Regions from separate parts of the Rossellomorea marisflavi genome, predicted to be linked through region 2. Evidence: a T-box and tRNA genes for the amino acid it is inferred to sense, from the RefSeq annotation. Region 2 holds a T-box; the other holds one or more tRNA genes.
The links. The T-box of region 2 lies ahead of ileS (isoleucine--tRNA ligase). A T-box ahead of a tRNA ligase gene usually reads a tRNA of that ligase, here a tRNA-Ile.

Region 1: it has a tRNA-Ile gene. The T-box ahead of ileS (isoleucine--tRNA ligase) is inferred to sense a tRNA for this amino acid. The anticodon was not compared.

Annotation. Positions count from the first base shown of each region.
Region 1 is NZ_CP081870.1:30,761-42,128, reverse strand. Features, by position in the region: rRNA gene rrf (5S ribosomal RNA) at 965-1,081, opposite strand; rRNA gene K6T23_RS00205 (23S ribosomal RNA) at 1,195-4,128, opposite strand; tRNA gene K6T23_RS00200 (tRNA-Ala) at 4,241-4,316, opposite strand; tRNA gene K6T23_RS00195 (tRNA-Ile) at 4,337-4,413, opposite strand; rRNA gene K6T23_RS00190 (16S ribosomal RNA) at 4,495-6,045, opposite strand; gene K6T23_RS00185 (hypothetical protein) at 6,347-7,171, opposite strand; gene K6T23_RS00180 (PaaI family thioesterase) at 7,327-7,803, shown strand; gene K6T23_RS00175 (pro-sigmaK processing inhibitor BofA family protein) at 7,845-8,108, opposite strand; gene K6T23_RS00170 (YaaL family protein) at 8,167-8,385, opposite strand; gene recR (recombination mediator RecR) at 8,401-8,997, opposite strand; gene K6T23_RS00160 (YbaB/EbfC family nucleoid-associated protein) at 9,009-9,329, opposite strand; gene dnaX (DNA polymerase III subunit gamma/tau) at 9,362-11,047, opposite strand; RNA gene ffs (signal recognition particle sRNA large type) at 11,200-11,368, opposite strand, start outside.
Region 2 is NZ_CP081870.1:2,119,350-2,130,717, forward strand. Features, by position in the region: gene K6T23_RS11100 (amino acid permease) at 1-694, opposite strand, end outside; gene K6T23_RS11105 (MFS transporter) at 691-1,929, opposite strand; gene K6T23_RS11110 (tautomerase family protein) at 2,128-2,517, opposite strand; gene K6T23_RS11115 (hypothetical protein) at 2,680-3,087, shown strand; T-box leader at 3,151-3,365, shown strand; gene ileS (isoleucine--tRNA ligase) at 3,417-6,503, shown strand; gene K6T23_RS11125 (STAS domain-containing protein) at 6,519-7,544, opposite strand; gene K6T23_RS11130 (diacylglycerol/lipid kinase family protein) at 7,727-8,614, shown strand; gene K6T23_RS11135 (iron-sulfur cluster biosynthesis family protein) at 8,611-8,922, shown strand; gene K6T23_RS11140 (nucleotide excision repair endonuclease) at 8,992-9,360, shown strand; gene K6T23_RS11145 (hypothetical protein) at 9,400-9,774, opposite strand; gene K6T23_RS11150 (sensor histidine kinase) at 9,929-11,368, shown strand, end outside.

The DNA of each region.
Region 1 (11,368 bases), 2.1 Mb from region 2:
GGGCGTTCTGAGGAGTAATGCTGTTTCATAATTCTTTTTGTTTGTACAGGGACAGAGCGTCAAGTTTTGGGATGAACTGGTTGATGGAGAGGGATTTCTGATTTGATCCGACGGTGAGGTTTACACCATTATCATATTCGATGGTTTTTGTACACAGACAAAGCGTCAAGTTATGGGAGGTATTGGATATTTTAATTTATTTTTTTATAGTGCCTCTTACCATTTTTCTCATTTATTGTACACAGACAGAACGTCAAGTTATGGGATTTTTTGGGATTTAGGCCGTAATAATTTTATCCCTTACGAACTTGAAACTACGATTGAAAAGTCGCAGGTATGCACGGCCTTGCGCAAATACAGGGGTCGGATCGCAAATAGAAAAATGAACATTGGCACGTTTCGCAAATAAAAAGTCGATTTTCACAAATAAAATCAAAAATGTCGCAAGTAGATGGTTGAATTTCGCAGGTATTTTCGTGCGTGGAAGGGAACGATGGGTCCTTGAATGCTTCAAATGGGAAAAAGATGTTGCGAGGAATGTCGAATGGTGTCAGGTGCATAAGTGAATACTTTATCTGGAAAAACTTTACTGATAAAAGCACCCTATCCGCAGGTATCACGCCCCCTTCGCAAGGAATGAAAAAAAGTCGCAAATAAGCGCGAATCCCCCCTAGCCTCATCTCCAGATAACGCCTCTGTCCAACCCACTTGGCTGATCATATACTCCCACAGGTCATTCAAGCTCTTTGACCTTGCTCCCTTGATCACCGGCCTCATCCCATACTCTAACCGTAATTTGGTCCTCCAAACCAACCCTTTCAACCTGCGATTTTCACATATCTCTCTAATCAACATCTTTCTAGCCGCCCTATTTCAAACGGCTAACATCACCGCCGACATCCCCTGCCAACGAAAAAACACAACAAAAAAGCAACCCATCAAATGAGCTGCTTTTCTCGATATTGCCTGGCGACGTCCTACTCTCACAGGGGGAGATCCCCCAACTACCATCGGCGCTGAAGAGCTTAACTTCCGTGTTCGGCATGGGAACGGGTGTGACCTCTTCGCCAATGTCACCAGACAGGTATTCCATTGAAAGAATTGTTCTTTCAAAACTAGATAAAGGGTTGATAGTCAATCATTACCGGCGTATCGTCCAGTCCGGGAGACGCGAAGCGCCTCCTTCGTCTTACTTTGGTTAAGTCCTCGATCGATTAGTATCAGTCAGCTCCATGTGTCGCCACACTTCCACCTCTGACCTATCTACCTGATCATCTTTCAGGGATCTTACTCACATAAAGTGATGGGAAATCTCATCTCGAGGGGGGCTTCATGCTTAGATGCTTTCAGCACTTATCCCTTCCGCACATAGCTACCCAGCGATGCCTTTGGCAAGACAACTGGTACACCAGCGGTGCGTCCATCCCGGTCCTCTCGTACTAAGGACAGCTCCTCTCAAATTTCCTGCGCCCACGACGGATAGGGACCGAACTGTCTCACGACGTTCTGAACCCAGCTCGCGTACCGCTTTAATGGGCGAACAGCCCAACCCTTGGGACCGACTACAGCCCCAGGATGCGATGAGCCGACATCGAGGTGCCAAACCTCCCCGTCGATGTGGACTCTTGGGGGAGATAAGCCTGTTATCCCCGGGGTAGCTTTTATCCGTTGAGCGATGGCCCTTCCATGCGGAACCACCGGATCACTAAGCCCGACTTTCGTCCCTGCTCGACTTGTAGGTCTCGCAGTCAAGCTCCCTTGTGCCTTTACACTCTGCGAATGATTTCCAACCATTCTGAGGGAACCTTTGGGCGCCTCCGTTACTCTTTAGGAGGCGACCGCCCCAGTCAAACTGCCCACCTGACACTGTCTCCCACCCCGATAAGGGGCGCGGGTTAGAATGTCAACACAGCCAGGGTAGTATCCCACCGACGCCTCCACCGAAGCTAGCGCTCCGGCTTCCAAGGCTCCTACCTATCCTGTACAAGCTGTGCCAAAATTCAATATCAGGCTACAGTAAAGCTCCACGGGGTCTTTCCGTCCTGTCGCGGGTAACCTGCATCTTCACAGGTACTATAATTTCACCGAGTCTCTCGTTGAGACAGTGCCCAGATCGTTACGCCTTTCGTGCGGGTCGGAACTTACCCGACAAGGAATTTCGCTACCTTAGGACCGTTATAGTTACGGCCGCCGTTTACTGGGGCTTCGATTCGCACCTTCGCTTGCGCTAAGCACTCCTCTTAACCTTCCAGCACCGGGCAGGCGTCAGCCCCTATACTTCGCCTTACGGCTTCGCAGAGACCTGTGTTTTTGCTAAACAGTCGCCTGGGCCTATTCACTGCGGCTCTCTCGGGCTTGCACCCTACCAGAGCACCCCTTCTCCCGAAGTTACGGGGTCATTTTGCCGAGTTCCTTAACGAGAGTTCTCTCGCTCACCTTAGGATTCTCTCCTCGCCTACCTGTGTCGGTTTGCGGTACGGGCACCATCTTCCTCGCTAGAGGCTTTTCTTGGCAGTGTGGAATCAGGAACTTCGCTACTATAATTCGCTCGCTATCACAGCTCAGCCTTCACGATGATGGGATTTGCCTCATCATCAGCCTAACTGCTTAGACGCACATATCCAGCAGTGCGCTTACCCTATCCTCCTGCGTCCCCCCATTGCTCAAATGGAAGAAAGGTGGTACAGGAATATCAACCTGTTGTCCATCGTCTACGCCTATCGGCCTCGACTTAGGTCCCGACTAACCCTGAGCGGACGAGCCTTCCTCAGGAAACCTTAGGCATTCGGTGGATGGGATTCTCACCCATCTTTCGCTACTCATACCGGCATTCTCACTTCTAAGCACTCCACCAGTCCTTACGGTCTAGCTTCGCAGTCCTTAGAACGCTCTCCTACCACTGACACCAAACGGTGTCAATCCACAGCTTCGGTGATACGTTTAGCCCCGGTACATTTTCGGCGCAGAGTCACTCGACCAGTGAGCTATTACGCACTCTTTAAATGGTGGCTGCTTCTAAGCCAACATCCTGGTTGTCTAAGCAACTCCACATCCTTTTCCACTTAACGTATACTTTGGGACCTTAGCTGGTGGTCTGGGCTGTTTCCCTTTCGACTACGGATCTTATCACTCGCAGTCTGACTCCCATGGATAAGTCTTTGGCATTCGGAGTTTGTCTGAATTCGGTAACCCGATGAGGGCCCCTAGTCCAAACAGTGCTCTACCTCCAAGACTCTTACAACATGAGGCTAGCCCTAAAGCTATTTCGGAGAGAACCAGCTATCTCCAGGTTCGATTGGAATTTCTCCGCTACCCACACCTCATCCCCGCACTTTTCAACGTGCGTGGGTTCGGACCTCCATCCAGTGTTACCTGGACTTCATCCTGGACATGGGTAGATCACCTGGTTTCGGGTCTACGACCACATACTCATTCGCCCTATTCAGACTCGCTTTCGCTGCGGCTCCGTCTTCTCAACTTAACCTTGCATGGGATCGTAACTCGCCGGTTCATTCTACAAAAGGCACGCCATCACCCGTTAACGGGCTCTGACTACTTGTAGGCACACGGTTTCAGGTTCTATTTCACTCCCCTTCCGGGGTGCTTTTCACCTTTCCCTCACGGTACTGGTTCACTATCGGTCACTAGGGAGTATTTAGCCTTGGGAGATGGTCCTCCCAGCTTCCGACGGGATTTCACGTGTCCCGCCGTACTCAGGATCCACTCAAGAGGGAACGAAGTTTCGACTACAGGGTTGTTACCTTCTTTGACGAGCCTTTCCAGACTTCTTCGTCTACCCCGTTCCTTTGTAACTCCGTATAGAGTGTCCTACAACCCCAAGAGGCAAGCCTCTTGGTTTGGGCTAATCCCGTTTCGCTCGCCGCTACTCAGGGAATCGCATTTGCTTTCTCTTCCTCCAGGTACTTAGATGTTTCAGTTCCCTGGGTCTGCCTTCCATGCTCTATGTATTCAAGCAAGGATACTGTTCCATTACGAACAGTGGGTTCCCCCATTCGGAAATCTTCGGATCAGCTCACTTACAGCTCCCCGAAGCATATCGGTGTTAGTCCCGTCCTTCGTCGGCTCCTAGTGCCAAGGCATCCACCGTGCGCCCTTATTAACTTAACCGAATTGGTTAAAAACCTAAAATGGCGATACTCGGTAATTTCTTGACTATCAATAAAACTTTATCTAGTTTTCAAAGAACAATGTTCACTCTTTCACAGATGGAAAGAATGTTTGGTGGAGCCTAGCGGGATCGAACCGCTGACCTCCTGCGTGCAAAGCAGGCGCTCTCCCAGCTGAGCTAAGGCCCCGTATGATATGAGATTGGAAATGGTGGGCCTAAGTGGACTCGAACCACCGACCTCACGCTTATCAGGCGTGCGCTCTAACCAGCTGAGCTATAGGCCCCCAACTCTTAATGATGAGTTAAACCATCAAAACTGAACAAAACTTCGACGTCGTCAAACGTTTTAAGTAAATCTTCCTTAGAAAGGAGGTGATCCAGCCGCACCTTCCGATACGGCTACCTTGTTACGACTTCACCCCAATCATCTGTCCCACCTTAGGCGGCTGGCTCCAAAAGGTTACCTCACCGACTTCGGGTGTTACAAACTCTCGTGGTGTGACGGGCGGTGTGTACAAGGCCCGGGAACGTATTCACCGCGGCATGCTGATCCGCGATTACTAGCGATTCCAGCTTCATGTAGGCGAGTTGCAGCCTACAATCCGAACTGAGAACGGTTTTATGGGATTGGCTAAACCTCGCGGTCTTGCAGCCCTTTGTACCGTCCATTGTAGCACGTGTGTAGCCCAGGTCATAAGGGGCATGATGATTTGACGTCATCCCCACCTTCCTCCGGTTTGTCACCGGCAGTCATCTTAGAGTGCCCAACTGAATGCTGGCAACTAAGATCAAGGGTTGCGCTCGTTGCGGGACTTAACCCAACATCTCACGACACGAGCTGACGACAACCATGCACCACCTGTCACTCTGTCCCCCGAAGGGGAAAGCCCTATCTCTAGGGTTGTCAGAGGATGTCAAGACCTGGTAAGGTTCTTCGCGTTGCTTCGAATTAAACCACATGCTCCACCGCTTGTGCGGGCCCCCGTCAATTCCTTTGAGTTTCAGTCTTGCGACCGTACTCCCCAGGCGGAGTGCTTAATGCGTTAGCTGCAGCACTAAAGGGCGGAAACCCTCTAACACTTAGCACTCATCGTTTACGGCGTGGACTACCAGGGTATCTAATCCTGTTTGCTCCCCACGCTTTCGCGCCTCAGTGTCAGTTACAGACCAGAAAGTCGCCTTCGCCACTGGTGTTCCTCCAAATATCTACGCATTTCACCGCTACACTTGGAATTCCACTTTCCTCTTCTGCACTCAAGTTCCCCAGTTTCCAATGACCCTCCACGGTTGAGCCGTGGGCTTTCACATCAGACTTAAGAAACCACCTGCGCGCGCTTTACGCCCAATAATTCCGGACAACGCTTGCCACCTACGTATTACCGCGGCTGCTGGCACGTAGTTAGCCGTGGCTTTCTGGTTAGGTACCGTCAAGGCGCCGCCCTATTCGAACGGCACTTGTTCTTCCCTAACAACAGAGTTTTACGATCCGAAAACCTTCTTCACTCACGCGGCGTTGCTCCGTCAGACTTTCGTCCATTGCGGAAGATTCCCTACTGCTGCCTCCCGTAGGAGTCTGGGCCGTGTCTCAGTCCCAGTGTGGCCGATCACCCTCTCAGGTCGGCTACGCATCGTCGCCTTGGTGAGCCATTACCTCACCAACTAGCTAATGCGCCGCGGGTCCATCTGTAAGTGATAGCCGAAGCCACCTTTCAACCTTCCCCCATGCGGGGGTAGGTGTTATCCGGTATTAGCCCCGGTTTCCCGGAGTTATCCCAGTCTTACAGGCAGGTTACCCACGTGTTACTCACCCGTCCGCCGCTGATCTCAGGGAGCAAGCTCCCATCGATCCGCTCGACTTGCATGTATTAGGCACGCCGCCAGCGTTCGTCCTGAGCCAGGATCAAACTCTCCATAAAAAGTTTGAATAGCTCTTTTAAAAATAAATCTAGAATTAACGTTGACGTGTTTGTCTTGTTTTGTTCAGTTTTCAAGGTTCAAATGTTACTTAAGCTCTCTTGAGCACCTCTTAAATATACCATGATATCAGTCAGTGAGTCAAGCTTTTTCTTAAGTTGTTTTTCGATGTCGTTTTGGCGACAAGGAATATAATATCACCTATTAGCCTATTACGTCAATACTAATTTCAATTTAAATTTAAAAGATTTCATTTCCCCGGCGCAGGTATGATTTTACCCTTACCCGCACCAGGGACATCAATCAGTATACAAGATCTTCTCCGATGTATTTGATCCCCCTTTTAGGGAAGAATCCATCAGGGAATACAAGGTCCCACACCATTCCTCTCTCTCTTCTTCCTATGGCTCCTGCGATGACTATCCCTTCATCGATCCGGTGGACCGGCACATTGCGGATGAAGTAAGGAAAGCGCGTCAGGAGGTCGATGAACAAGATTCCTTCCTTTTCAATTGAGTGAACTTGAAACAGACCCTGCGCATGTTCTGCGTAGAGATTCCACTTTTGATCGGCAACGGCCATATCAGCCCGGTAGTTCCAATCGGACTGATGCATCTTTGGATAGTTTCGTAGAAAGAGGTCGGCAAATAATGATTCATAGCGACTCAGCATCGGGAGGGATTCTTTGATCAAGGGAAGGACTTTCGGGGAGAGGGCTGTGTGTTCCCGCTCATCAAGCCAAGTGAGGAAAGCGTGGAGTTCATGAAGGAACAAGTGGGTGAAGTTCTTTTCCTGGAGTATTTTCGTTTTACTCGGGAGATAGGTGAAGATGAGCTCTTCCCAGAACGAATAGGGGCACTCATTCCAAGAGTCTGGACATTCGTCTTCGAGGTGGAGGGTCATATACGAAGCAATGACTTCAAGGAATAGGTTTCTTCCAGGCGAAACCCGATTCTCTTTTTTGAAGGTGACAAAGTCTTTACCATAGTAATAGAGGAGACCACGGTATTTCATCTTGAACTCCCGACTTACCCTGAACATGTCCAGCATGTCTTGATGATCTTCTGGACACTCCAGTGATGTGGTATGCGATCCGCCGTATTCCGGTACAACTTCTCCTTTTTTCAATCCATCACCATCTTTCCATTTATTATCATGAGCAACATGACTTCTTCAGTATATCATAAACCGCCTTTATTTGACTGAATATTACAACTATTTAACAGTAGCAGGGAACCGTCCTCCTTTCTCGAATGTGTGTTGATAGAGAGGGGATGGAAAAGATGGAGAATCAGAAACCTGCCATACAGGATGAGTACGAGGATGATTTTGCATGGTGCTATGGATGCGGGCGCCTGAATGAAGAGGGGCATAAATTCAGGACCGGAGTGGAAGGAGAGAAAACCATTACGGTGTATACGCCTGAACGAAAACATACGGCGATACCCGGTTTTGTGTATGGAGGGGTGATCGCCTCCCTCATCGATTGCCACGGAACGGGGTCCGCCGCTATCACCCTGCATCAGAAGAACGGAGGGACGATCGGGGACGGGAGTATTCCTCCACGGTTCGTGACGGCTTCTTTGTCTGTTGATTTCATGAAGCCGACGCCTCAGGACGTTCCACTAAAGGCGGTGGGTACAGTCCATGAGATCCACCCTAAGAAATTCAGGGTGGAAACAGAAGTATTCGCTGACGAGGAGCTTTGCGCCAAAGGTGAAGTGATTGCCGTCGTCATGCCTGCGTCATTCGGTGGATAATCAAAAAGCCGCCTGCTCCAATCTGGAGCAGGCGGCTTTTCTCATAAGACCCACATCTGAATGACCGTCAGCCCTACGACTCCCGGAATCCCAAGGATCCCTGAGATCGAAGAGGTGGCGAGGTTGATCGGAACGTGGATGCCGTATTTACTTCCGAACGCATTCAAGAAAAACAGAAACAATGCGCCGATCATCACTTTAATGGCGACTTGTCCCACAAATCGCAGCGGCTTGATCGGAACTCCCGTGGCAAGCAGGAGGATGATCAATCCACTGATGGCTGCAATGACGATGACAGGGCTCATACCTTATCTCCTTTCTAAAGAACGAATCGTCCTGTTATAGAAAGGATATGAAGGTTGTCTACCTTTTTATGACGATGTTTCGATGTTTCGCTTCCTTGAACAGGAAAAAATATTTCGCTTCTGCGATTTTCGTATGACATTGGGCACCAAGGCTGTAGTCGACGCTCATTTCGTCGATGGACTGCTGCCGGTTCCACTGATCCTTCATTTCATCCAGGACGTTCAATAAGGATTGGTCATACTCTTTTTTCAGCTTGCCCTTCTTTCTGAAAAACAATTGGATCCACTCCTTCTAGACGTCTCTTCTTCCCTCGAGGGCTTTGGATAGGGTCACTTCATCCGCATACTCCAAGTCTCCACCGACCGGGAGTCCATGTGCAATCCGGGTAATGCGGATACCTGAAGGTTTGACCAGCCTTGAAATGTACATGGCAGTCGCTTCCCCTTCGATGTTGGGGTTCGTGGCAAGGATGACTTCCTGGATGACATCGTCTTGAAGACGTTTGATCAGGTCCGGCACATTGATATCTTCCGGTCCGATCCCATCCATCGGGGAAATGGCTCCATGAAGCACATGATAAAGGCCGTTGTACTCTCTCATCTTCTCCATGGCGATGACGTCCTTCGGGTCCTGGACGACACATAGGATGCTTCTGTCCCTCCGCTGATCCTCACAGATATAGCAGGGGTCCTGGTCGGTAATGTGACCGCAGACGGAGCAGTAGCTGAGGTTCCGCTTCGCATTCACGAGTGCTTTCGCAAAATCGAGCACGGTGTCTTCTTTCATACTAAGAACAAAAAAAGCCAGACGGGCCGCAGTTTTCGGCCCGATCCCCGGCAATTTCATAAAGCTGTCAATCAGCTTTGATATAGGCTCAGGATAGTGCATCGGTTAGCCTCCTAGAACATGCCCGGCAGGTTCATTCCTTTTGTGAATTGACCCATCGTGGAGTTCGTTAATTCTTCTGCCTTTTTAAGGGCGTCGTTCGTCGCAGCAAGAACTAGATCTTGCAGCATATCGATATCTTCGGGATCTACGACTTCTTCATTGATCTTCACGTCAAGGACCTGTTTGTGTCCTGAAACGATGACAGTGACCATACCGCCGCCTGCTGTTCCTTCGATTTGCTTTTCGCCGAGTTCTTCCTGTGCTTCAGCCATCTTCTTTTGCATTTTTTGCATTTGCTTCATCATATTTTGCATATTACCCATTCCACGCATGTTCATTACCTCCATAAAATGTTTTGAATGAATCAATCATTGACTTCCATTAAATCGGGTCCGACCAATTTTTCCGCTTCGGTCAGCAGGCTGTCTTCTTCTTTGTCGGGACCTTCCTGATCACTTGATTTCGAGTGACGGATGAAATCTTCCCGGATGCCTGTCCACTGATCTTCTGGCACCCCTATGGCCGCATAGCTGCTGCCCGTCAGTTCTTCAAGGATCGAAGAAATGGCAGAGGTAAAGGCATGGTTCTCCATCGCCATCTGACAGTGGATATCATACTTGAATTTTAACACAAACGAGCCGCTTGTTGCCGCTACCGGTTCCGCATCATTGAGAAGGGCGGATTGTGAGCGCATCTGGCGCTGATTGAGGGTTTCGACCATATCCCCCCACCGGCTCTTGATTTTGTTCAGGTCTTCTTTCGTGGCTGACTTCAGCACTTCCTGGATCTGTCCTGCAGGAACACGGAAGCCTTTTTTGGCCCTGACCGGTTTCTTGGCCGCTTGAGGGGCACTTGCTTCCCCTTGGATCGCCACACCGTTTTGCTTAAGCTGTTCTAGTTCTCTTTCCAACTTGCCGATCTTCTTCATCATCTCTTCGACTTCGGGAGAGCCCGATGCTTTAGGCGCATCCATCTGACAGAGCTTCACAATGGAGACTTCCAGATAGATGCGGGCATGGTTGGTGAATTTCATCTCCTGCCCCGCCTGGTTCAGCACGTCGATATACTGATAGATCTGATGTGGCTCGATCTGCCCGGCGAGCTCCTTGAATTCATCATCGAGCATCACACGCTCGAGTGATTCCTCAAGGTTCGGTGCCGTTTGGTGAAGGAGCATATCCCGGAAGTACAGAATGAAGTCTTCTGCGAAGCGGGCCGGATCCTTTCCTTGGAAAAGAAGTTCCTCAAGGGCACCGAGGGCCGTCGCTACATCCCTCTCCATGATGGCCCTGCCGAGGCGGTTCAGGTAATCCTGGGAGACGGCACCCGTCACTGTGAGGGCGTCATCAACGGTCACCTGGTCCTGGCTAAAGGAAATGGCCTGATCGAGGAGACTCAGGGCATCACGCATGCCGCCTTCCGCTGCACGCGCGATGATGTTCATGGCGTTCTCTTCATACTGGACACCGGACTCCGTGGCGATGTGACTCATCCTGCCCACGATATCCTTTGCCGTGATCCTTCTGAAGTCGAAGCGCTGACATCTCGAGATGATCGTAAGCGGGATTTTATGGGGCTCTGTGGTGGCAAGGATGAAGATGACATGCTTCGGTGGTTCCTCCAGCGTCTTCAACAGGGCGTTGAAGGCACCGATCGACAGCATGTGGACTTCATCGATGATGTAAACTTTATAGTCGACGACGTTCGGTGAATACTTCACCTTGTCTCGGATATCCCTGATTTCTTCCACGCCATTATTGGACGCGGCATCGATTTCGATCACATCGGGGATGGATCCATCGGTGATCCCTTTGCAGGCATCGCATTCATTGCAAGGCTCCGCTACGGGAGAACGTTCACAGTTGACGGCTTTTGCCAGGATCTTGGCAGCACTCGTCTTTCCTGTTCCACGCGGTCCGGAGAAGAGGTAGGCATGGGAGATCTTCTGTTGAAGGAGGGCATTCTGCAACGTTTTCGTCACATGCTGCTGCCCGACGACATCGATGAACGATTGCGGTCGCCACACACGATATAATGCTTGATATGCCAAGATACTCCCCCCTCTTATGTATGTTCTATCCTGTCTATTATAACGAGTTTGAAATGGTTTTACAAAGGAATCCCGGACCAAAAACCATTCGGTCCTTAATAAACAAAAAACCCATCCGTTCCGGGATGAGTTGTTGTATATGTAAATAACTGCCGTGCACCTTTCCTCGACAAGCATCCATAGGCGTTACTTAAGTAGTTAGCTCAGCCCAGGCAGCCCCGCGGCACATGGAAGCTTCCACTTAATGCTGCTTCCTTCCGGACCTGACATGGTTCATGGATTTCCATTGCGCAGGACCCAGACGTCGACACCACTTGCTTA
Region 2 (11,368 bases):
ACATGATCAGTACCCTTCCACTTTTAAGTATATCTTTAGTATTGGAGAGCCTAGAAGCCATCAGACCGATGACTTCGATGCCGGCGAAGGAGTAGAAGGCAAAGATCAGAGAAGTTCTCATCCGATTGAATCCTTCATCAAAATGCATTGAACTATTCAAATGGAAGTGGTTTCCGGTCCCTGATAACAACGCTGCACCGATGAATAGGAAGATCACAAGCGCTGAGAGCTTGATGATGGAAAAAAAGTCTTCCGCTATATCAAATCCCCTTGCTCCGAGTAATACGACTGAAATGGATAGCACCGCAAAGATAAGGGTGAAAACCCATAGCGGAATGGAAGGGAACCAGTACCTGGACAAAATCCCAAGGGCGGTCAACTGCCCTCCCATGATCAAAATCGTAGAAATCCAGTAAATCCAGCCGCACAGGAAGGCAGCCCAACTTCCATATGCTTTTCCAGCGTAGGTACAGAAAGATCCTTCACAAGGATCGGCCATGGTCATCGTGGCAAGTCGCTTGTACACAATCCATGTTGCAAATGCTGCGATTAGGAAAGCAGGGATGATGAAGCCCCCCGACGATTTAAGGGCTATGCCTGTACCCAGGAAATACCCGGTCCCTACCGTACCCCCAGCACCGATCAAGGATAGGTGCCACCACGAAAGTGCAGGTTCTGCTGAAGAATGCTTCATGATGAACCTTCAGCCGGCTGCGGTTTCTTCTTTTCACTTGTGTGGATCCAAAACATAACCAATGCTATGATGACCACAGCAAACAGTCCCGCCCCGATAAAACTCACATTCAATCCATTTTTCATAACCAGCGAAACCAGGGGGGGACCAGCTGCCACCCCAATAAAACGGGAAGAACTGTAGAGGGAAGAAATAGTCCCGCGTTCCTCTTTTTCAATGTTTTCTGTGATCAACGCATCCAAGGTAGGCAGTAGGGCCCCAATGGCAATTCCGATAAAACCTGTAAGGCAGAGAAGGAAGACCAATTGATCCCTGAGAAACCCGACAAATGGTACGCAAAGAGTCAAAATGGCAAGACAACCCAAGATAATGCCTTTCATGATTTTTACATTTCCTTTGATGTTTTTTCCTGAAATGTAAGAAGCGATGCAAAGAGCGAGCAAAGGGATTGCCAGAACGAATCCCTTCTTCACACCGTACAAGTGGTGAATCTTTTCGAATGAATCACTTAAGTAAAAAAGAATGCCGAATAGGACCAGCATCACATACGCCCCAATGGTAAATACGGTGAAAATCCATTTGCCATGCTCTTTGAAGATCCCTTTCGTTTTCTGGATGAACTCCTTAAGTTCCATGGGTGGATCCTTCTTCTTGGGTACTTTAATGAAAAAAATGACAAGGAGGATGGAAATGAGACTGAAAAAAGAGATGGAGAAAAACGGCAGGAACCACAAGAAAGCCGCGAAAGCCGCTCCTAATATTGGACTCAACACCTTGCCAAAAGTATTGGACGTTTCAATAATGCCAAGGCAAGAGCTTGTTTTCTCATCATCATCTTTGTACAGGTCACCCACCAGTGGAAGAATGATGGGGGCTGCTCCTGCAGCTCCGATTCCCTGCAGGACCCTTCCGATAATGATCCAAAGGAAAGGATCACTCATTTTCCAAGATGCGTACCCTGCAATCAGACCTCCGATCAAAGAGAACACAAGACTGGGGAGGATGACCATTTTCCGTCCGAATCGATCCGATAAATAGCCGGCAATGGGAATCAGGAAGATTGAAGCGATTGAGTAACTCGTGATGATCATGCTGGTTTGGAAGGATGAGATGCCAACCTTCTTTTCAAAAATCGGAAGCACTGGTATCAACATGGAGTTCCCGAGCGTCATGACGAGCGGGATGGAGGCCATACTGACGACACACCAGTTACTCACTTTTGATTGATCGTTCATTTTGACACCTCATAGTCATTATGGTTTATCACAAATACTGTTCCTTCTTACAAGTATGCGGCACGGCTTCACGAGCAATCCGTCGAAAATTATTCCAAGTGGCATCTTGATATCGATTTGTAGAAGCCATCGTCTTCCTTTTCGTCTAAAGGAGCACAAAAAAAAGAGGCTGCAGCCGGGCAGCCTCTTCAATCGTTCTTATAGCTTTCCTGTAAGGAATTGTGCTTCCCCTTTACCGAAACTCCAATCGGCATCACGATTCGTCACGAGAGAGACCATTAGATCGTCTGGAGAGATGCCGCAATCCTTCTCAAGCTTTTCAGCCAACAATTGATACAATTTCTTTTTCTGTTGATCGGTCCGTTGTTTACTCGTGATGGTGATGACGACCACATCATCACTTCTGTTGAAACCGAGTCCCGTATCTTCAATGATCATCTCATGCTTCGGATGTTGGTGGACAATCTGATAGCGGTCCCTTTCTGGAACACCAAAAGCCTCAAGGACTGCTTGATGGGCACTATCCAAGATTTTTTTTACTTTCGAAGGGTCTCTTCCCTCGATTATATCGAATGTAAGCAATGGCATACAATCGCCTCCTATTCTTGATGATAACGATAAGATACCACTTTAGAGCAACGTTAAACATGGTAATGAATGACGGCACGAATTACTTGAAAATTACGGGTCATTCCATACATAATGGAAATAAATCCATTTATATTTAGAATTGTTGAGAGGAAGATGTGTGTGACCTGTCACATTTTGATTGCCACAATCAGGAATATCGACGCCGAATCTGCCAGATGGGAAGAAGAGTTCGGGGTCGGTTTGACATCCGCGGAACAATATAGGGAGGATGTACCTGTCACCTTGCCGTATCTCTATGAGGCATATGATGATGATCTTCCTTTGTTGATGTTGTTGAATGAGCTCATGACAATAGGTGATGTAGTCGAGCTGTATGAATATTGTGAAGGGAAAAAGGGAGGAGTGGCCATGAATAGAAGAGAGGAAGCCGTAACGGTGAATCTTCATCAAAAGACCTACCAGGATCAGCATGGGACCTATAAGCTGAATCAAAAAAAATGGCTGAATGACCTGGCCACCAAAAGGTATTTGACAGACCGTAGTGTGACCACCTTTCTTAAATACTGAAAGGATGAATAAGGAAAAATTGATTGACTTTTAGAAGACGAGGGTGTATTCTTTTGGAAATATTTAAATTCCATGACGGGAAGAGTACAGAAGGAAACCTTCTTAAGAGAGCCGCTGTGTGGTGAGAAGCGGTGGAGAACCTTCCGGAAAATCACCCCCGAGAAGTCCTGCTGAAGGAAGTATAGGCAGGATCGGTGCACAGCCGTTACTGTGTTGACCGAGTGCCGTACAGATGTACGGAAGATGGGTGGTACCGCGGAATAACATCCGTCCCTTTTCATAAGGGGCGGATTTTTTTGTTTCATTATCCAGGAGGAAGAGGGTAAAAGATGAAAACAGTCGATGTAAAAGAAAAAGCGCATAAGCGTGAAGAGCGGATCCAGAACTATTGGAAGGAAGCAAATACGTTTGAGAAGTCAATTTCGGAGCGGGAAGGAAAAGAAACATTTGTTTTTTATGAGGGACCACCGACAGCCAACGGCCTGCCCCATGCCGGTCATGTTCTGGGACGGGTCATCAAAGATTTTGTTGCAAGATACAAAACGATGCAAGGGTACCAGGTGCATCGCAAGGCAGGCTGGGATACCCATGGATTACCGGTTGAGCTGGAAGTGGAAAAGCAGCTCGGCATCTCAGGTAAACAGCAGATCGAAGACTACGGAGTGGAAAAGTTCATCAATGAATGCAAGAACAGCGTCTTTCATTATGAGAAACAGTGGAGGGAGTTCACGGAGGCAATAGGATATTGGGTAGATATGGATGATCCGTATGTAACCTTGGAGAACGACTATATCGAGAGTGTGTGGCATATCCTCAGCGACCTTCACAAACGGGATCTCCTTTATAAAGGTCATCGGGTCACGCCGTATTGCCCGAGCTGTCAGACTACCCTCAGTTCCCATGAAGTTGCTCAAGGCTATAAAGATGTCAAGGATCTCTCTGCTACCGCAAAATTCCGCATCGAGGGAAGCGATAATGAATTCATCCTCGGCTGGACGACCACGCCTTGGACGCTACCGGCGAATATTGCCCTCGCTGTTAATCCGGAGCTCACATATGTAAAAGTAAAAAGTGACGGCGATACGTACATCGTTGCCGAAAGCCTGAAAAACAAGCATTTTTCTGAAGAAGCACCCATTGTATCCCGATTCAAGGGCAGTGAATTGGAGGGAACTGCCTATGTCCCACCTTTTCCATTTGTGAGTCCTAAAAAAGGACATATCGTAGTTTCAGGGGAATTTGTCACTGCCGATAGTGGAACAGGGATCGTGCATATCGCTCCTGCTTACGGAGAAGATGATTACCAGCTGGTGAAAGATCATGGACTTTCATTTGTGAATGTCGTAGATGGACAAGGAAAGTATACGGATGCCGTCCCCCCATTCCAAGGGCGGTTTGTCAAAGACTGCGACGTGGATATCGTGAAGTATCTTGCAGCCGAAGGGCTCCTGTTCCATAAAGAGAAATATGAGCATAGCTATCCCCATTGCTGGCGCTGTGATTCACCGCTTCTTTACTACGCAATTGAGAGCTGGTTCATCCGCACGACGGCTTTGAAGGATCAGTTCATCCAAAATAATGAACAAGTTGAATGGTACCCTGAGCATATTAAGGAAGGTCGTTTCGGTCATTTCCTTGAAAATATGGTGGATTGGAATATCGGCAGGAATCGCTATTGGGGCACACCACTTCCTGTCTGGATCTGCGAATCTTGCAGTCATCAATACGCACCGTCAAGCATCGAAGACTTGCGTAATCGCTCTGTGGAAGAGATTGATTCCGTTGAGCTGCATAAACCATTTGTCGATCACATTCATCTCTCCTGTGATCAATGTGAAGGCTCCATGACACGGGTACCCGAGGTGATTGATGTTTGGTTCGACAGTGGAAGCATGCCTTATGCACAACAGCATTATCCATTCGAGCATCAGAAACGATTTGAAAAGCAATTCCCGGCAGACTTTATCTGTGAAGGGATCGACCAGACCAGGGGCTGGTTCTACAGCTTATTGGCTGTTTCCACCTTGTTCACGGGTAAGGCTCCTTATAAGAGGGTACTTGCTACAGGCCATATATTAGACGGCGAGGGCAGGAAGATGTCGAAGAGTAAAGGGAATGCATTGAATCCGATGGACTTTGTCACTACGTTCGGTGCCGATGCTCTAAGATGGTCTCTCCTTGCCGATAGCGCACCTTGGAATAATAAACGTTTCTCTGAAAGAGTAGTGCTCGAAGCGAAATCGAAGGTTGTCGACACTCTGGTTAATGTTCATTCGTTCTACACCATGTATGCAAAAATCGATTCATTCACCTATTCAGATCTAGGCCAAGGACAAAGGACTCTGCTGGACAGGTGGATCCTTTCAAGATTGGACAGCGTATCACAAACTATGAGTGAAGCGCTGGATCGCTATGACTTTACCAAGGGAGCACAGGCTCTTGAAGTATTCATCGGGGAAATCAGTAACTGGTATATCCGCCGTTCTCGGGATCGTTTCTGGGAGGAGGGCGTATCAGATTCAAAACTTGCTGCATTCTCCACACTCCATCATGTGCTGGTAGAAACGAGTAAATTGGCTGCGCCTTACATCCCGTTCCTTGCCGAAGATATCCACCTTAACCTCACGGGCAAGAGCGTACATCTCGCCGAATATCCGAAAGGAGGAACAGGTTACAGTGATCCATCGATCGAGAGGGAAATGGCTGCCGTCCTTCAGGTGGTTGAACTCGCTCGGAGCGTCAGAAATGCAAAATCGATCAAAACGAAGCAACCTCTATCGGAAATGACCGTCATTGCCACCGAACCACATAACGGTGAAGCGTTAAAAAAACATCAAAGGATCATTCAAGAAGAGATCAACGTCAAACGGGTCCTTGTGCAGGAAACATCCAATGATCTTGTATCGTATGAAGTCAAGCTTAATTTCAAAAAAGCCGGTCCTGTATTAGGAAAAAAAGTCGGCGCAGTCAAGAAATATTTAGATCAATTAAGTCAAAGTGAAGCAGAACAGATTGTCCAAGCGGAAACGTTACATCTGGATATCGAAGGCGAGCAATTGACTGTTCCATTTGAGCTTCTTCTTGTGGAGAGGGTGGCAGATGAAGGGCTTTCCATGGGAGCAAATGCTTCTTATCAGGTTATCCTCAATACGGAAATCACAGAGGAATTGAAGCTTGAAGGTCTGGCTCGTGAGGTCATACGGGCCATCCAGACCGAGCGGAAAGAACGCGATCTCCCAATTGAAGCTAGGATTTCCCTTCGGTTGGACGGAGACCCGGAAATACGGAAGGCGATCGAAAACAATGAATCACTGATACGTGAAAGTGTTTTGGTGAAGGAGATGAAAATAGAAGCATTATCTGGTGGAAAGGAAGTAACGTTGAATGACCGGAAATTGATCATCGACATCGGTTAAAAAGAAGAACCCCGTTCAAGAAACGGGGTTCTTCTTTGTGATGAACAGCCCCATTTGATCGAGGGCATAATGGATGCCTTGCTGAAGGACAGAAAAACATGGGATCCGCTTAATGTCATGTCCGCTTTGTGCAATTTGGATACTGAATTCAGCTGAAATCCCTACCAGTAGGCAGCGGGTCCCGAGAAGGGAGGTGGCTGCTACAAATTTTTGAATGAAATTCAAAGTGAATTCATCCACACCGATTAAGCTTGTAGCGTCGAGGATGAGGTAATCCGCCTTATACCCTGGGAGATTGAGGAGGGTACGGTTAAGGAGCTCTTCACCCCTCGTCTCATCATAGCGACCAACCAATGGCACTACCAGGATGGAATCGAGGACGGGTATGATCGGAGAAGAAATCTCCTTGATGATACTGGAAAGAGTATGTGTTCTCTCGGCTGCTGCAAGCTCCATCTTTTGCTGCATTTCATTTGTTTGTTCTTCGATTAACGCGCTGACATTCAATGAAGGTGTGATGTCAGAGTGATTGAATTCATACTCACTATATTGATCGCCTTCCAGTTGGCTCCTGTTCACCTTGTACCACATTTTCTCCCCGAATAAGCCCGTCAGGACCCCGGCCCAGTGACCTGGAAGAAATGTGCCTTCTTGATTTTTCCCTTGCTCTTTATTGACCTGATATTCCCAGCTGTTCCGGACGCGAATCACTGCATGAAGCTCTTCTTTTGAATAGGATACGATCTCTGTATCACCCCAGCCCGCTGTTACATAAGTGGTCGGAAGCTTGCCGAGGATGTCATCTACTTTCCCGAGGGAGCGCTTGTAAAAATCACTTACGATGGTTCCGGTCCTGTATCCCGAAGTTTCCAGTACAAGTCTTGACTCTTTATGGCCTGCTATCTCTTCGATCGTATCAAAAAGGGTTTTGAAAGCCGTATCCACCCAGAACAATACGACCCGTTCATTTTCAAAATGAACTTCCCCGTTTACAAGGTCCCAGTCGAATAAAGAGCCGCTTATATCGATTGCATGTTTCATGATTGACGCCTCCAACAAGATGATTTCTTTTCATATGTATAGAAGAGAGTGCAAAAATCTGCAAACCTAAATATGATTACCCTCCTTTTAATGTGAGTAAACATCTTCCCAATGATTATTTAAGGATTTATCAATAGGTGCAGGGGGTATAGTATGGGAAATGACAGTCAGGGGGAGAAAGCATGAAAGAGGCGATGATTATTATCAATCCTTCTTCGGGCAAAGAAGAAGCGGTGGACTACAAGAAAAAAGCTATACATAATCTCGAAGGCTATGAGGTCTTCGTGCGTGAAACGAAGGGAGAAGGGGATGCCACATTGTTTGCGGAGGAAGCATGCAAGAGGGGCTTTGACCTCATCATTTGCATGGGGGGAGATGGAACCGTGAACGAAGTGATCAATGGCATGGCTGAGAAACCCCATCGCCCAGAGCTTGCCTTGGTGCCACTTGGAACGGTGAACGATTTTGTGAGGGCGATATCACTGCCGCTCGAACCTGAGGAGGCCCTCGAGGTTCTGAAATCAACCAATACCCGGGAAGCGGACATAGGAAAAGTGAATGACCGCTACTTCATTAACATCATCGCCGTGGGTGCATTGGCTGAAGCTTCATTCTCTACGACTGCAGAGCAGAAATCAAAGCTCGGTCCTCTCGCGTATGTTGTGGAAGGTATGAAAAAAATGAAGGAAAAACAGCCATTTCCTTTAGAACTGTCAGGCGAGCAGAACTGGAGTGGGGATTCCTTATTGACCCTCATCGCCATGACGAATTCCATCGGGGGATTCGAATCCATCGCCCCGGAAGCGGAGGTCGATGATGGATCACTTCATGTCTACATCATCGAAGATATGCCGATACCCAAGTTCCTCTTATTACTTCCCAAAATATTGGCGGGTAAACTGACAGAAAGCCCTCAGGTTCACCACCTGAAAGCATCGGAAATCCAGGCGTCCTCATCATTCGATATGAAGGCGAATATTGATGGGGATGAAGGATGTACATTGCCGTTGACTGTAAAAAGTCTTCCCCGTCACGTGAAGATAAGAATTCCAGAAGGAGGATCAGCATGAATTTAACCTTGACAGAGCCTGCATTAAATAAGCTGACAGACATACCCCCTGACCATTTGGTGCAGCTTGCCCTCGACCGGGGGAGCTGTGATATTGTGAATAATGTATACGAAATGAAAGTGGTCCCGTCCAGAGAGCTTCAAGACCATGAACGCAGCATCGAATATAAAGGTGTCATTTTCATTGTGGACGATGATTTTGAAGATACCTACGATCATGAACTCACCATCGATTTTCAGAAAAATGCATTTGTCTTCAAGAATAAGAATCAAACCTTCAACAATCGGGTAGGCCTCCGTTTTTTGTGAATGAGATGGCTTTCTATCCCGTTATATGATACTATTAGCCCTTACAGTATAAAAAGGACGTGACGTTCAATGATCAATATTACCATTCCAAAAGCGGATGTATCCATTACAGAACGCAAGCAGAACGAAAATGAAGAAATCAAAATCCAACCGATCGAAGGTTTTATCGACCTTCATGAAATTCCACGTGATAAAGGAGGAATCATCCTCTTTTATGATAACCAGGACGAACTCCTGTTTGTTGGAAAAGCAAGAAAGCTGAGACAACGTGTCAAAAAGCATCTGGAAGATAAAGTTTCACCCCTTCGTGAACACAGGAAGGAAGTTCATCGCATCGATGTCTTGTTTGTAGAGGATGCAATGGAGCGTGAAATCTACGAAACATATATCATCAATGCGCTTAGGGCAAGGTACAATGTGGAAAAAGCATTCTTTTAATGCGTGATCGGAAGCTCCTCAAGATGGGGGCTTCTTTTTTTATATCGAGTGATATGTGTCCCATTTCAGGAGATCCTCCTCTGGAATATGGGTATGGAGGGTTCCATTCCCGTCTTCTACATGGTAGGTCACCTTTGTGCCGTTGTCATGCCAAGTTAGTGCCATTCCTTTAATGAGAGCTGTCCTGAGCATTCCGGCCATATGCAGATGTACCCTATCAAGCAGGTCAAATCGGGTTTGAAAGAAACGGGGCACACCGTTAGATTCACTGGAAGCCACATTAATATGTAGCCGGCCATTGTTTTCAATCATATAAAATAGTTGGGCTCCCGCTTGAGACATCTCGTAACAATATCCCACCACGGTGCCTGTATAGCCGCCTTCATAAAATACGTCTCCGATTTCCATTGCCATGACGCAGCCTTCCATCCTTTTCCCTCCCCGTAAAATCAATTATCCCATCCTATGTAGAGAAGCACGGAGGTAGAACGAGCCCTGTAAATGTATCTACTGGAATTTATTGATCTATGATACATTTAGTAGACAGAAACGTTGAAAGGGAGCGGCCATGTACATATCACTCAGAATTCGACTATTACTGATCTTTACACTTGTCCTGACCATTCCTTTCCTTACCCTGTCCCTTCTGGTACCTGAGTGGTTCGGTACCATCATGGAAAAGAAAACGACCGAAGCGACCGTAGAGATGATGGATCAATTTTCTCAATATTCCGATTCGCTGACCTCTCAGGTTGAAGACCTTGGGAAACAGGTTCTGGTGAATCCAGCTACACAGGAATGGGTGCGATCAGAGGAGAACGGGTTGTCCGATTCAGATCTTCTCTATATGAAGAATCAGCTGAAAACAGAGTTGTCCTCGATGATGGTGAATAATTCAAAATCAATGTCTGTATCTGTCTATTTAAATGATGGAACAGGTACTTCACAGACGCTTCCTCCTCTTAGGGAGATTGTATGGTTCAAGGAATTTTATGACTATGATCAACGTTGGATGAGGTCACATCATGAGTGGAATGAGGATGAAGTCAACAGTTACCTTCTCCCTCTTTTTGATTTGAATACGATGGACCTTTCCGGCGTCATCAAAGTGAATTTTCCTACCATCCAGCTGGAGGAGTCACTTGAAAAAGTAAAGCTTGGAGATGAGGGGCACGTATCATTGCTGGATGCTAAAGGGAGAGACGTGTTGGGAGGGAATCCGGATATATCATCCGATATCGTGAAGATGAGCCTGCACGAGATGAAGGATCATTCTGGAAGGACGGGTGTAGTGGAAGTGACTAAGGGGGAAACCAAGCATCTGGTCTTTTATCAAAAAATGGGGGTTGGCGGTTGGATCCTGATGAGCGAAATAAAAAAATCCGATCTCTACGCGCCTGTCCACTCACTGCAAAGGAATCTTTTATTGATCAGCGGCTGGATCTTTTTACTGACAATCTTGATTTCTTACATCCTGTCTTCGAATATCGTCAAGCCGCTATGGAAATTGACGGAATCTATGAAACTTGTCGAAAAGGGAAAGTTCTCAGAGGCTGAAAAAGGGTTTCCGGCGATCCGCACGAGGAACGATGAAATCGGTTATGCCGTAAAGGCATTCAAGAATACAACCAAGACATTGGACCAACTGATCAAAACGGAGTATCAGGAAAAGATCAGGAGGAAGGACGCGGAGTACAAAGCACTGCTGCTACAGATCAATCCGCACTTCCTGAACAATACGCTTGAAGTGATAGGAGGACTATCTGCTCAAGGGGAAAATCGTAAAGTCATTGATGTGACCGTCCATTTGGGGAGGATGCTCTCGTATTCCCTTGATACTGAAAGGGATGTTGTCACAATAAGGGAAGAAATAAACTATATGCGCCGATATACGGAAGTATTGAAACTTCGCCATGAAGATGCCCTACATATACAGATTGAGGAGGATCCAGCACTCGATAATGTACCGATGATCAAGTTCGTCCTGCAACCTCTCGTCGAAAATGCA